One region of the Pseudodesulfovibrio halophilus DSM 5663 genome, then DNA from elsewhere that is predicted to be linked to it. Evidence: riboswitches for the same ligand, from Rfam matches in the RefSeq annotation. Region 1 holds a riboswitch; the other holds the start of a gene.

Region 1 (7,435 bases):
GCGATGCCGAGGGCGGAAGTCATGCCGGACATGCCGCCGCCGACCACCAGCGCCTTCTGCGTGACGTCCACGGACATCTTGCTCAGGGGCTGGAGCAGGGCGGCCTTGGCAACGGCCATGCGGACCTGGTCCTTGGCCTTTTCGGTGGCTTTCTCGGGCTCGTTCTGGTGGACCCAGCTGTTCTGGTTGCGGATGTTCGCCATTTCAACGAGGTATTCGTTGAGGCCCGCTTCCTTCAGCGTCTCCTTGAACAGCGGCTCGTGGGTGCGCGGCGTACACGCGGCAACCACGATGCGGTTCAGGTTGTTGTCCTTGATCTTCTTGGAGATCAGCTCCTGCGTGTCGGTGGAACAGGTGAACATGTTGTTCTCCACCATCTGCACGCCGGGCAGGCTCGCGGCATATTCGGATACGGCCTTGACGTCCACGGTGCCCGCGATGTTGGTACCGCAGGAGCAGACGAACACGCCGATGCGCGGCTCCTCGCCGGAGATGTCGCGCTCTTCGGGCCAGACCTTTTCTTCGGTCATGGTGCCGCGCACTTCCGCCAGCCGCTTGGCCGCGGTGGCCGCTGCGGAGGAAGCATCGGTGACCGCCTGCGGGATGTCCATGGGAGCGTTGAACGCGCCCGAGGAGTAGATTCCCGCTCTGGAGGTGGACACCGGCTCGAAGGAGTTCGTTTCCACGAACCCGTACTTGTTCAGCTCGAAACCGGCGGTTTCGGACAGCTGCCTGGCGTCCTTGGGCGCTTCCATGCCGATGGACAGCACGACGAGGTCGTAGACGTCCTCGACCATGTTGCCGGACTTGTCGGCATACTGGATGACGGCACCCACGCCGTCGGGACCGGGCAGGATCGTATGCGGCCGTGCCTGCACGAAGTTGATCCCGTTGGTCTTGGCGCTTTCGTAGTATTTGTCGAATTCCTTACCGTGGCTGCGGATGTCCATGTACAGGATGGTCTGGTCAATGTCGCCGGTGGTGTGCTCGGCGGTGATGACAGACTGCTTGATGGCGTACATGCAGCACACGCTGGAGCAGAATCCGTTGCCGCAGCGATTGATGTCGCGCGAACCGACGCACTGCAGCCAAGCAATCTTTGCAGGCTCCTTGCCGTCCGAGGGACGGGTCAGGTGGCCGTGGCAGGGACCGGAGGAAGACAGCAGGCGCTCGTATTCGAGCGAGGTCACTACGTCGGGGAGTTCCTTGTAGTAGGTGTAATCCAGATCGGACGGGTCAAACGCCTTGAAACCGGGCGTGAGAATCACCGAACCGACGTTCAGGTCGACGATCTCTTCCTTGTCGTCGAACTTGATGGCTTCGGTGGGGCAGACCTTTTCACAGGCGCCGCACTTGCCCTTCTGGATCATGATGCAGGTTTCGCCGTCCAAAGCGTACTTCAGCGGCACGGACTGCCCGTAAGGAATGTAGGCAGCCTTTCTCTTGGAAAGACCGGCCTGATATTCGTCGTCAACTTTTTTGGGACATTTCGCGGCACACTCCCCGCACGCGATACATTTTTCCATGTCCACGTATCGGGGGGCCTTCTTTACCGTTACGGTGAAGTTGCCTTCATCGCCGGAAACGTTCTGAACCTCTGCCAGAGTATGCAACTCGATATTTAAGTGCCGACCGCACTCAACCAACTTGGGCGAGATGATTCACATCGCGCAGTCGTTGGTCGGGAAGGTCTTGTCCAGCTGCGCCATGACGCCGCCGATACCGGCACTCTTCTCGATCAAATGCACGTAATAACCGGAGTCGGCCAGATCAAGCGCCGTCTGAATACCGGCGATACCGCCGCCGACGACCATGACCGATCCAAGTTTATTCGCAGACATTGAGTCCTCCTTGGAATCTCGTTCCGTTCAGTTCCGCCTACAGGCCGACTTCCTTGAGGTCGTCGCCGAGGTACTCGCGCTCGTTCTCGCCCAGAATACCGAGCGAAAGGCAGATCAGCGTCCAGAGGTGGACCGTCTGATACTTGCCGTCGAAGTGATGCGCGAGATCGTGAACCTGGGAGTGGCAGTTGTGGCAAGGGGTGATGCAGTAGTCAGCGCCGGTGGCGATGATCTGATCGAACTTGCGCTTGCCGTAGTACCTGCGCGCTTCGGGGAATCCGCTCTGCAGGAATCCGCCCCCGCCGCCGCAACAGTAGTTGTTGGACTTGTTCGGGTGCATGTCGATGAAGTTTTCTTCACCGACAACCTGCTTCACGACGAAGCGAAGGTCCTCGGCAACGGGATCACCCAGAGACTTCCTGACCAGCTGGCAGGGGTCCTGAACGGTGAACTTGACGCCGAGTTCCTTGTTCCAGTCGGAGTTGACCGGGAGTTTTCCTTCACGGATCCACTGTGCATAGTAGCTGATGATGGATTCGAGCTCGAAAGGCACTTCCATGCCGAATTTTTGCAGTCCGGCCCGGACTGCGTAGAATTCGTGGCCTCACTCGGTGTTGAGCCAGCTCTTGACCCCGAGGTCGCTCACCGCGTCCATCTTCTTTTTGACAATGGCTTCCCAGTTCTCGTCCTCCGCTGCAAACAGGCAGTAGTTCTCAGCCGCCCAGCCAACGGTCCCGTAGGTCCAGTCGGCGCCGACGACATTGAGAATCTTCCAAAGAGGAACCATCTCGTCCGGCTCGGTGACCGGTTCGCGAGAGTTCTGGTTCAGATAGAAGTGAGCACCCTTGCGGTTGACGCTCACGTTCAGGTCCTTGCAGGACTCCTGGTCCTCGCAGACCTCTTCAAGGACGTCCTCCACGACGAACTTGAAGTCTTCCGAGCTGGCACCCATGGCGCTGGCGCCTTCGGTCCGGATGCCCTGATCGCAGGAACCGACAATGCCCTTGGGCTTGTTTTCGCGATCCTGCGCCGCGCGGGCGTTGTAGACCAGCTGCGGGATGTTGATCTGCATGGGGCATGCGTACACGCAACGCGTACACATGGTGCACATCCAGATCCATTTCGAATTGAGAATCTCCTCATCCATGCCCAACATGGCCATACGCAGGAATTTCCTGGGGTCCATTTCCTCCAGTCCGGTTGCCGGACAGCCGGAAGAACACAGACCGCACGTAAGGCACATGTTGAGGTTTCCGCCTTCCGGCAGAAGCTCCATGACCTTGTCCTTGAACGTGGATTTGACTCCACCTTCAAGAACGATTGCGGGTTCGCCCATACTCCTCACCTCATTGTTAAGGGTTTCCCACTGCATATAAAAGAACGGAATCCGTCCGAGAACATCCCTTCGGGAAAAGGGATGATTCATCCGGAAAACCGACTCGTTGCCAGCTCACTCCACTGAACTGAACAAACGAATGGATACGTCTTCATACTCAAAAAAGCCAAATCCGTAAATAGGCCGAAGATAGAAAAATGCTATCGTGACAACCCCTTGAAACCATCTATGCTCACCCATAACCCTAGGCAATGGCAGGTAAAACACGCTCCTCCAAGACCATTTGCGACTTTGACGAATCACCGCGAGGCCCTAACGTCCTTTTCGGCATAAAACCGGCTTGAGCAGTGCTTTTTTCTTGAAAAATCCTACACAACAGAGGGTTTTTCGCAATCAATGAAGGTCGACCGGGAATCCGCCGCCGCTCCCGGTGAGAGGCTCCATGACGCGGTCACTGCTCCGCGTGACCGCGCGGACCTGCGTAACCGGTCAAAAGAGCCTCTATGCCTCGACCGGCAATTGCTACGGTGCTTAATTGGCGAGAGAAGGTGCCTCTGGGAGTTCTGGAAGGAAGTGTCCGGACTGACGGCTAAGTGAATCCGCAAGCCAACAGGCACGGAACCAAAATCCCCGTCAGCGGAGTAGCAGCTTGAACACGGGCTGTGCGACCGCATGAACCCTGCGCCGCAACCCCGCTGACAACTCAGGGATTGCAAAGGGGCCCGCCCCTTTGCCGGGGCGTAGCGGCAGCCCCCACTGCCCGTCGAAGACCTCCCAGTCCGGAAGACGCGAAAACCATTGATCGCCGAATCAACTCTTGTTAGGTTTGCTTCTGACCGTAGGGGTGCCCTGTTGTGGGCTGAGAGTCGTATGATCGACAACCCTTGGAACCTGACCCGGCTTGTACCGGCGGAGGAAACGGCACTGCGAAGCGCATTCCTTCCTGTGTTCCACCTGCGGGTGGAATTTTTTTGCCTTTTTTCCGCCCATTTCTTTGAACTTGAAGAATTGGGAGTATTTCATGACACAACTGGAGATTGCCCGTTCCGGTAAGGTCTCGGACGCTTTGGCGTTTGTTGCCGAGTGGGAGGGATTGGATGTGGAGACGCTTCGGCGTTCCATGGCCGCGGGGCGGGTGAGCATTCCGCATAATCCGCTGCATGAAAAAAGCGAGCTTCGAGCCGTGGGCGAGGGGCTGAGCGTCAAGGTCAATGCGAACATTGGCGCGAGTCCGGACCATGAGGATGGTGAGCAGGAGCTGTTGAAGCTCCGTGCGGCGCTGGATGCGGGAGCTGATGCGGTGATGGACCTTTCCATTGCCGGGGAGCTGGGCAACCTGCGGCGGCAGACGCTGGAGCACTGCCCTGTTCCGGTGGGCACGGTACCCATCTATCAGGCTGCTGCGGACGTGACGGCCCGGGGCGGCGGCATCGTGGACATGACCATCGACGACCTGCTCAAGGTGGTTGAGGATCAGGCCCGTGAAGGCGTGGATTTCATGACGTTGCACACCGGATTCACGCTGGGTGCGCTGGAGCGCATGAAACAGGAAGGGCGCGTTCTGGATATTGTCAGCCGCGGCGGGTCGTTCCTTGCGTGCTGGATGGTGGCGAACGGGGCCGAGAATCCGCTGTATACGCATTTCGACAAGGTTCTGGAGATTGCGCGGGAGTATGATGTCACCCTGAGCCTGGGCGATGCGTGTCGTCCGGGCTGCCTTGCGGATGCCACTGACCGGACGCAAATCCATGAACTGATCACCCTTGGCGAGCAGACGCAGCAGGCTTGGGACGCGGGCGTACAGATCATCATCGAGGGGCCCGGACATGTGCCCATGAACCAGATTCGGGCCAACATGGAGCTTCAGAAGCGACTGTGCCACAACGCTCCCTTTTATGTGCTGGGACCGCTGGTCACGGACGTGGCCGCCGGGCGGGACCATGTGGCCTGCGCCATCGGCGGTGCCATCGCGGCGTGGTCCGGGGCAGACTTCCTCTGCTACGTCACCCCCAGCGAGCACCTCGCCCTGCCCGGTCCGGACGACGTATACGAGGGCGTGGCCGTGACCCGCATCGCCGCGCACGCCGCGGACATCGCGCGCGGCAACGAGCAGGCCGTGCAGCGCGACCGTGAAATGGCCAAGGCCCGTGCGGACATGGACTGGGAAGGCATGTACCGCCTGTGCCTTGATCCGGTCACGGCTCGCAGGATTCGAGACAGCCGCAGCCCCGAGGACGAGGACGTGTGCACCATGTGCGGCAAGTTCTGCGCCGTGAAACAGCTCAAGGAACACCTCGGTTCATAGCCTTCAGCGTCCGTTTCTCCTGAAACGGTCATTCATCGGCACTTCGGCAGGGAGTCGCCTACGGGCGGCTCCCTGAATAATTTTTACGGGAAACACGGAAAAACATATTTACGCACTTCACAGAGGACAATTTAAGGCTTATATCTCGCCCATGCCGTTTCCCAAGGACCTCCCGCTCGAGGACGTTTTTTCGTCCATCGCCGACGGCCTCTTCACGGTGGATGCAGACTGGAACATCACCTACTTCAACGAGGCCGCCGAGCGCATAACGGGCGTTCCCGCCGCAGAGGCCGTGGGCAACAAGTGCTGGGATGTTCTCCACTCAAGCCTCTGCGACGGGGACTGCGCTCTCGACTCATGCCTTGCCCACGGCGGCCGGATCACCAACAAGTCCATTTTCATCATTCGCCCCGACGGGGAAAAGCGCCCCGTGTCCATTTCGGCGTCGCCGCTGCGCAATGCCGAGGGGGAGGTTATCGGCGGCGTGGAGACTTTCCGCGACCTGACGGAAATCCACGCCATCCGGCGCGAAATGCGCGAGTCCTATTCCTTTGAGAGCATCGTGGGCAAGAGCGAGGCGCTGGATCGCATCTTCGGCATCCTGCCGCAGATCGCCAGAAGCGAATCCACGGTGCTGCTGCTGGGCGAGTCCGGCACCGGCAAGGAGCTCTTTGCACAGGCCATCCATCAACTCAGCGGACGCAAGGAAGGACCTTTCGTACCGGTCAACTGCGGCGCCCTTCCCGAAACGCTCCTCGAATCCGAACTGTTCGGCTACAAGGCCGGCGCCTTCACCGACGCACGGCGCGACAAGCCCGGCCGCTTCGAAACCGCGCAGGGCGGCACCATCTTTCTGGACGAGGTGGGCGACATGCCCGGCAAACTTCAGGTCAAGCTGCTGCGCGTGTTGCAGGAGAAGACCTTCGAGCCGCTGGGCGGCGTCACCCCGGTAAGCTCCGACGCCCGCGTCATCGCCGCCACCAACCGCGACCTCGACCTGTTGGTCAAGGAAGGGGACTTTCGGCAGGACCTGTTCTACCGGCTGAACGTGGTCACGCTGCGCCTGCCGCCCCTTCGGGAGCGTCGCGCGGACATCCCGCTGCTCGCCGACCACTTCGTGAAGCACTTCAACGCGGTGCAGGGAAAAGCTGTCGAGGGACTCTCGGAAGACGTCATGAGCATCCTCATGCGCCATGAGTTTCCCGGCAACGTTCGCGAGTTGGAGAACATCATCGAATTCGCGTTCATCCTGTGCCCGTCCGGCTTCGTTCAGGTGGAGCACCTGCCCGAACACCTTCGCCCCGAGCAGGACGCGCCTGCCGGGTCCATGCCCATGGGCACGCTTGAGGAGATCAAGTGCATGGCGGTCAAGGCCGCGCTGGAACGCAACGGCGGCAAGCGCATGGTCACCTGTCGCGAACTGGACATCTCCAAGGACACGCTCAGGCGCATGCTCGCCCGTTGCGGCGACGCTGACTGAGCGGGCGCAGAGTTCGCCCGCCCCTGCCCGTCGAGGCATTATTTTCGCCTTCCCGCCCTCCCCCAAAACACCTAAATAGCTGCAATACAAAACTTTTTAAACATGGCACGGCCTATGCTCATGCAGCGGCGTGAGTGAAAAGGAAACCAAGCTTCTCTGCCTTGCCTGTTACGGCGACCGGCTGGCGTCGGTCTTTGAAAACGCGCCCGAGCTGCGCCTCTTCACGGTGGAGAACGGTACATATAGCCCCGCAGGCCATTTATCCCTTCCCTCAAAGGACCCAACGGACAGGACATCCGCCATTTTGGCCTGCGGGGTGACGCATCTGCTCTGCGGAGCCATGTGCGGTCGCACCAGAAACCTCCTCGATGCTTCCGGGGTTGACGTCCTCTCCTGGCATGGAGGAAGCGTCGAGGAGGTTCTGGCTGCCTTCCGCAACGACACACTGGACAAACTCGCCCTGCCCGGATGCC
Region 2 (7,435 bases), on a different contig from region 1:
TGCCCGGAGGCCCGATGCGCTGGAACGCACAACAATATGAAAGCTGGTTCGACTCGCCAGAAGGTCATGTCGCGCTGAGCCGCGAGAACATGCTGCTCGAAGCCATGACGGCTCCGTGGCAGCGCCGCGGCAGACGCATCCTCGAGGTGGGCTGCGGCACCGGGATATTCCTCGAATCCCTCTGGCGCAAAGGCTTTGACGTCACCGGGCTGGACAAGAGCGACTCCATGCTTTCCGGGGCACGCCGCAGGCTGGGCAACAAAGCAAGCCTGTATGTGGGCGACGGCACGCACATGCCCTTTGATGATGACGACTTCGATTATGTCGTACTCTGGAGCGTGCTGGAATTCTGCCCCCGGCCTCAGGAGATGCTCGAAGAAGCCGCACGCGTTGCGGAACGTGGACTGCTCATCGGCTTTCTCAACCGTTTTTCCCTGTATCACCTGCTCAACGTACGGCGCAGCAGCGGCACCATGAGCCGCGCGGACATGCTGACCAGCTTCCGGGTTGGTTCCATGGTCCGGGCCACCGGCAACCGCCCCAGCTTTTCCCGCTCCGTGCTGCCCGGTCCGTTGATGACATGGAAAGAATGCGTGCCGTGGGCAACACTCAACAACAGACTGTATCCGGGCTGGCTCGGAGCCTTTTCCGCCATGCGCGTGGATATCGGTCCGCACAAGCCCATGACTCCCCTGCTGCTCTGGAAGTCCGACCCCAACAAGCGGTTCAAAGAGGCCAGCTGCGGCAGCGGCGCGGTCCGCTGGGGTTCGTAGGATTCTCATGGTCCTTTTCACCCGTTCAGGCGTATATGGAATGAAAAACGGGAGAATGACTATGAAACGATTGGCACTCGGCCTCATACTGCTGTCACTTTTTCTTGCGCCTCAAGCCATGGCGCAGGACACCCCCCTCTCGACAGTGGATTCCATTCTGGAACGAGTCGATCGCACCGCCGATCAGGTGGAGCGGGCGCGGCGGGCGCTGGAGGAGGCCCGCCGTATCGGCAACGGCGACATCATCGACGAGCGCCGTCAGGAATATGAGCGCTCTCGCGAACGATACCGCGACGCGCGGCAGTCGCTGGATGAAGCCAAGGTCGACGCGCTGGCTCGCGACTCGGGACGCTCAAGGGCCGAGATCAGGAGCATGCGCGACTCCGGCATGGGCTGGGGCCGCATAGCCCGCGAAGTTGGCGCGCACCCCTCCGTGCTCGGCAAGGGACAAGGCCCTCCGGCAAGAGCAAGGGGCATCCCGGAAAGGGCAAAGGCGCCAAGATGAAAGGCGGCAAGGCGAAGGACCGCGACTTTGACCGCAGATACGAGGATGCCGAGGAATATGATGCCGACCGTGGCCCCGGAGGCAAGGGCAAAGGCCGTGGCGGCAAGGGTAAAGGCAGACAAAAGTAGTTTTTTCAGCCCGCTTCAATGGAAGCGGGCCGTTTTCGTTCCGGACTTCCAAACCGCGCCCAAACCGGATAAAGCTGTGCGCGGAGGTTGCAAGACACATGATTTCACCCGCTCTGGAAGAACGACTGCGCCGGCTCACCTTCGGCGTCCCGTGGAACATCGCCCTGATTACCGCCGGCTCGTGGCTGCTCGCTTTCGCGGTCAAGGCCATCGCCATCCCCAACGGCCTGCTCACCGGCGGCATGTCGGGTCTGGCGCTGCTTTTCTATTACGCCTTCGGGGGCCTCACCACCGGGCAGTGGTACTTCCTGCTCAACGTGCCGGTCTTTGTGCTCGGCTGGGTCTTCGTCAGCAGGCGGTTCTTTTTCTACAGCCTCTACGGCATGTTCGTCTCGGCCCTCTTCATCGACCTCATCGACTACACCCTGCCCATCGAGGACGTCTGGCTGGCGGTGATCACCTGCGGCGGCCTGCTCGGAGCCGGGGTTGGCATCAGCCTGCGCTCGCTCGGCTCCACCGGCGGGTCGGACATTCTCGCGGTCATCGGCAAGCAGCGGTTCAACCTCTCCATGGGCGCGTTCGAGTTCTGGTTCAACTTTCTCCAGTTTCTGGCAGGATTCTTCTTCCTGCAGCTGTCCATCGTGCTCTACTCCATCGCCATGGCCTTCGTCATCGCCGTGGCCATCGAGTACGTCATGGGCATGTTCGGCGAACGCAAGATGGTCATGATCATCTCGGAAAAGCCGCAGGAGATCATGCAGGCCATCTTCAGGAAGCTGGACCGGGGGGCCACGGTGCTGGAAGGGCGCGGCGGCTGGACCGGCGACAGCAAGGACGTGGTCATGACCATGGTCACCAACGTTCAGGTCAAACGGCTCGAGGAGATCGTCTACTCGCTGGACCCGGAAGCCTTCACCATCACCGGCTCGGGCTTCCATGTGGTGGGCAGCGGCTTCTCGGCAAGGAAACTGTATTAGCCATGCATTCCGTCATTGCACTGCTTACGGACTTCGGCCTCGACGACCCGTACGTGGGCCAGATGAAGGCCGTGCTGGCCCGAGAATGCCCCGACTGCACGGTTATCGACCTCACTCACGGGGTCGAACCGTTCAACATCGCGCAGGGGGCCTTCTTTCTGGCGGCCTCGGCTCCGCACTTTCCGGAAGCGTCTGTCCTGCTGGCCGTGGTGGACCCCGGCGTAGGCTCGGGCCGTCCCATCCTTGCGGCCCGTCAGGACGGTCGGACCATCGTGGCCCCGGACAACGGACTGGCCTCGCTCGCGCTGGACCCCGCACACGCCGAATGTCACCATGTGAACCGGGTGCCGCAAAAAGCCTCCGCCACCTTTCACGGACGCGACATCTTCGCTCCGGTCGCCGCACGCATCGCCACAGGTCAGGACCTCTCCCAATTCTGCCATCCCGTCTCCGCCGAAGAGACCGTGCGCCCGCTCTGGACCGAGCCGCTGATGGGCCGGGGCCAGTGTTCCGTGCGGGTGCTGCATGTGGACCGGTTCGGCAACTGCGTGCTCAACCTGCGCGCCGGAGCCCTCGGGCCGCTGGACAATCTTCAGATCAGCACCCCGCTGGGCCGGGAGCTCCCGGCGGTGGACACCTACTCCGACCTGCCCGAGGGGGCCCCCGGCCTGCTGGAAGGCTCGCAGGGGTTCTTCGAGATTGCGGTCAACCTCGGCTCTGCCGCGCGGCAGCTCGGGCTTTCCATGGGCGACGCCGTGACCCTCAGGTGGGACGCATGAAGGCGCTGAACGATTTCCTGCTGACGCTGGGGTTCCTGACCCGCCTCGCCCCGGCGCGCGCCGCCTCGGACGAGGAGATGCGCCGGACCATGCCGTGGACGCCGCTCACCGGACTGCTGCTCGGAGCGGTCATCACCCTTCCCTTCGCGCTCGGCCTGTTCCGGGGCGAACCGTGGGTGCAGGCGTGGCTCGTTGTTCTGGCCTCGATCTGGCTGACGCGCGGCCTGCACTATGACGGCATCGCCGATGTCTGCGACGCCTTCACCGCGCACTTTGATCCGCAGCGGTTCTGGACGGTCATCAAGGACAGCCGGTGCGGCGCGTTCGGGGTCATCGCCCTGGTCATGACCCTTGCCGGACAGATCGTGCTGTTCGCGGCGCTGTTCGCGAAGGGCAACCCTGCGGCCGCGCTCTGGCCCTTTGTTGTCGGTCGGCTCAACTGCGTGGCCTTCGGGGTGGTCGGCAGACGCTTCGCCCGGCCGGGACTCGGCTCCCTGTTCTACTCCGGAGCCTCCTTGAAGAGCCTTGCGGTCAACGCGGCGCTCGCCCTTGGCCTCGGCGCCCTGCTGTTGCCGCCGCAGGCCCTCGCGATCACCGCCGCTCTCATGATCATCACGCTCATCCCCCTGCACAAGCTGGCAAAAGACGTCAGCGGCAGCAACGGGGACTTTCTGGGAGCGAGCATCGTACTGGGCGAACTGTGCGGCCTGCTCGGCATTGTTGCGGTCCTCTGAAGTCACCTGCTCTTGATTGTTCGATCAATCCCCCCTTGCGAACGGCGGTCCTTTGCGGTAGACAGGTTTTCGATCCGATAGGGGTGTCCCGGCGCGTGCCGGGGCTGAGATCATACCCTTGGAACCTGATTCAGTTCGCACTGACGTAGGGAAATCGGAAGCCCTGTCCCGCGCCGTCCGGCAACGGGACATCTTCTCAAGACACTCCTGACGTTCGTGCCTCCTTGCCAAAAGGGGGTCGGCGCCTTTCGGATCGCGCCGACCGCAACAAACCGCAAGCGGAGGAAACGCATGTCCCTCAACGAAAAAGTCATCTCTGACGCCATCATCACCGAGTACTACAACAAGTTCCGCGACTCGCTGGAGCTCGACGTCGCCATCGTCGGCGGCGGCCCTTCCGGCATGACCGCCGGCATGAACCTCGCCAAGAAGGGCCACAAGGTCGCCATGTTCGAGCGCAAGCTCTCGCTGGGCGGCGGCATGTGGGGCGGCGGCATGACCTGGAACATCATCGTGGTGCAGGACGAGTCCAAGCACGTGCTCGAAGACATCGGCGTCCCCATGAAGCACTGGGAAGACGAATACTGGACCTGCGACGCGGTCACCGCCACCACCACGCTGGCCTCCGCCGCCACCATTGCCGGGATGCGCGTGTTCAACTGCATGAGCGTCGAGGACGTCTGCATCCGCGAGGAGAACGGCCAGAAGCGCGTCAACGGTCTGGTCATCAACTCCTCGCCCGTGGAGATCGCCGGGCTGCACGTGGACCCGCTGGTCATCCACTGCAAGCACGTGCTGGAGGCCACCGGTCACGACACCGAGGTGCTCAAGACCCTGTGCCGCAAGAACGACATCACCCTGAACACCCCGTCCGGCTCCATCGAGGGCGAACAGTCCATGTGGGCCGACGTGGCGGAGACCAACACCGTCAACCACACCCGCGAGGTCTTCCCCGGCGTGTGGGTCGCGGGCATGGCCGCCAACGCCACCTTCGGTTCCTACCGCATGGGCCCGGTGTTCGGCGGCATGCTGCTCTCCGGCGAGAAGGTCGCCGAGGACATCCATCAGCGCCTTATCGCGGAGGACTAGCATGAAACGGGGTTTCGACCTCGCCTGCTATCTCGTCGCGGGCCGCTTCTCATGCGGGGAGCGGCCCCTCGAAGAGGTGGTGAGGCTCGCCGTGGAAGGCGGCGCGACGATGGTTCAGCTCAGGGAAAAGAACGTCTCCACCCGTGAATATCTGGAAACCGCCAGCTCCCTGAAGCGCATCCTCGCCCCTGCGGGAGTGCCGTTGGTAATCAACGACCGCGTCGATGTGGCGCTCGCCGTCGGAGCCGACGGAGTGCACGTGGGCCAGTCCGACATGCCCGTGGATATCGCCCGGCGCCTCATGGGACCTGACGCCATCATCGGCCTGAGCATCGACACGGACGCGCAGGTGCTTGAGGCCGAAATGCTGGACGTGGATTATCTGGGGCTCGGACCGGTGTTCCCCACCAACACCAAGGCGGACCACTCGGAACCGCTCGGGCTGGGGGGCTTCGCGCGGCGAAGGGCCATGACGAGGCACCCGTCCGTGGCCATCGGCTCGGTCACCGCGGAATACGCCGGGCGGCTGCGCTCCCTCGGGGCCGACGGGCTGGCCGTGGTCTCCGCCATCTGCCGCGCGCCCGACCCCGCGGAAGCCGCCCGCGAGCTGCGACGCGCCTTTGCCGAGGTAAAGGAATAACGCCCTCTCCCTTGGCATGAACGCGCCGAAGCGTGTATAGACCCGGTATGATCCACTGGGCCTACGACAAGCGCTGGCTGCTCATCACCCTCGCCGCCGTCGGCGTGCTCCTGCTCCTGCCGGTCCCCCCGGGCCTCACGTCCGCGGGCTGGAAGGTGCTGGTCATGACGCTCGCGACCACCACCCTTTTCATCAAGGAACCGGTGCCGCTGCCCTCCGTGGCGCTGCTCATCGTGCTGGGGCAGATATTTCTGCTCGGCCTCGACTCCTCGGATGTGGCCCGCAGCCTGATGAAGGACGCGGTGCTGTTCATCATGGGCTCGCTCATGCTCGCGGTGGCCATGGTCAAGCAGCAGCTGGACAAGCGGCTCGCGCTGGTCATCGTCAAGGCCACAGGCACCAACACCTACCGCATCGCCTTCGGGATATCCCTCGTCTCGGGCCTGCTGGCCTCGTTCATCGGCGAGCACACCGTGGCCGCCATGATGCTCCCCGTGGCCCTGACCCTGATCCAGCTCGCGGAGGAGGACGAAGAGCGCAGGCGCAGGCTGGGCCTGCTCTTCCTGTTCTCCATCTCCTACGCCTGCTGCATGGCGGGCATCGGCACCCCCTCGGGCGGAGCGCGAAACGCCATCATGATCGAATACTGGGCCGATTTTCTTTACAGGCCATCGGACCCGTCCACGGCTGTTTACGACGTCGGCTACGGGCAGTGGATGCTCTTCGCCTACCCCGTCTTTCTCGTGCAGCTGCCCTTCATGCACTGGATCCTGCGCCGGACCTTCCCGGCCCCTTCCGAGGACCTCTCGCGCGCCGTGCGCAAGCTGCGGGAACAGGTGGGCAAGCAGGGCTCGCTTCAGGGCAGGCACTACGCCACCATCGCCATTTTCCTGCTCACGCTCACCGCGTGGATACTCTTCTCCACCGAGGTGGGCATGGGCACCATCGCCATAGCCGGGGCCGCCTGCTTCCTGCTTGCCGGGCTGGTGCGCTGGGAGGACCTCAACTCCGGCGTGAACTGGGGCGTGGTGCTGCTCTACGGGGCCGCCATATCCCTTGGCCAGCAGATGCAGGAGACCGGCGCGGCCGCATGGGTGGCGGCGGGCTTTCTCAAGCTGGCCGTCCCCGTCGGGCTGGGGTCGGGCATCGGGCTGCTGGCCTGCATCATGCTCCTGACCACCGCCATGACCAACACCATGTCCAACGGAGCGGCCGTAGCGGTTCTCGGCCCCATCGTGTTGAGCATAGCGGTGGAGGCGGGGGCCAACCCGCTTGCCGCCGGTTTCATAACGGCCATGGCCTCGTCCTTCGCCTATCTGACCGTCATCGGCACGCCAGCCAGCGCCATCGTGCGCTCATCGGGATATCTGGCGAGCACCGACTTTCTCAGGGCGGGTTGGAGGCTGGCGCTCATGTCCTTCGTTATCCTGATCATCTTTGCGAAATTCTACTGGCCGCTTCTGGGAGGTTGAGGAGACAGCATGCACAAAGACACCATGAACATTCTCGTGAGCATCGGCGGGGGGCCGGAGGCGTACGAGGCGCTGGCCTTCGCGGCCCTTCTGAGCCGCCGCCAGTGCACCGACACCTCCCTGCTCACCGTTCGCGAACCTGACAGCGGCCTGCACTCCGGCGGGCTGGAACTTCGCGTGGCCCGCGAGCAGATGCTCGGCTGGGGACTGGAGCTGCCCGGACTCAAACGACTCAAGAAGGCCCGGGACATCTTCGCCGAACTCGGAGAAATCCCCGGACAGGGCGGCGAATGGGAGCACCGGGATATCACGGGCGACCCGGCGGGCGAGTATGTGGT

Evidence for each region. A riboswitch is a leader RNA that binds a small molecule or an ion and turns the genes downstream of it on or off. The one in region 1 is predicted to bind thiamine pyrophosphate.
Region 2: linked by a shared signal. The riboswitch ahead of BR24_RS13385 (sulfide-dependent adenosine diphosphate thiazole synthase) and the one ahead of thiC (phosphomethylpyrimidine synthase ThiC) in region 1 are both predicted to bind thiamine pyrophosphate.

The regions. Positions count from the first base shown of each region.
Region 1 covers NZ_JCANTV010000008.1:348,875-356,309, reverse strand. Annotated here, with positions in the region: gene BR24_RS03800 (FAD-dependent oxidoreductase) at 1-1,841, opposite strand, end outside; gene BR24_RS03795 ((Fe-S)-binding protein) at 1,879-3,177, opposite strand; TPP riboswitch at 4,008-4,112, shown strand; gene thiC (phosphomethylpyrimidine synthase ThiC) at 4,199-5,482, shown strand; gene BR24_RS03785 (sigma-54 interaction domain-containing protein) at 5,634-6,962, shown strand; gene BR24_RS03780 (NifB/NifX family molybdenum-iron cluster-binding protein) at 7,093-7,435, shown strand, end outside.
Region 2 covers NZ_JCANTV010000013.1:278,941-286,375, reverse strand. Annotated here, with positions in the region: gene BR24_RS13415 (class I SAM-dependent methyltransferase) at 15-773, shown strand; gene BR24_RS13410 (hypothetical protein) at 835-1,278, shown strand; gene BR24_RS13405 (hypothetical protein) at 1,275-1,406, shown strand; gene BR24_RS13400 (YitT family protein) at 1,505-2,383, shown strand; gene BR24_RS13395 (SAM hydrolase/SAM-dependent halogenase family protein) at 2,386-3,162, shown strand; gene cobS (adenosylcobinamide-GDP ribazoletransferase) at 3,159-3,896, shown strand; TPP riboswitch at 3,966-4,066, shown strand; gene BR24_RS13385 (sulfide-dependent adenosine diphosphate thiazole synthase) at 4,188-4,985, shown strand; gene thiE (thiamine phosphate synthase) at 4,987-5,625, shown strand; gene BR24_RS13375 (SLC13 family permease) at 5,673-7,097, shown strand; gene BR24_RS13370 (universal stress protein) at 7,107-7,435, shown strand, end outside.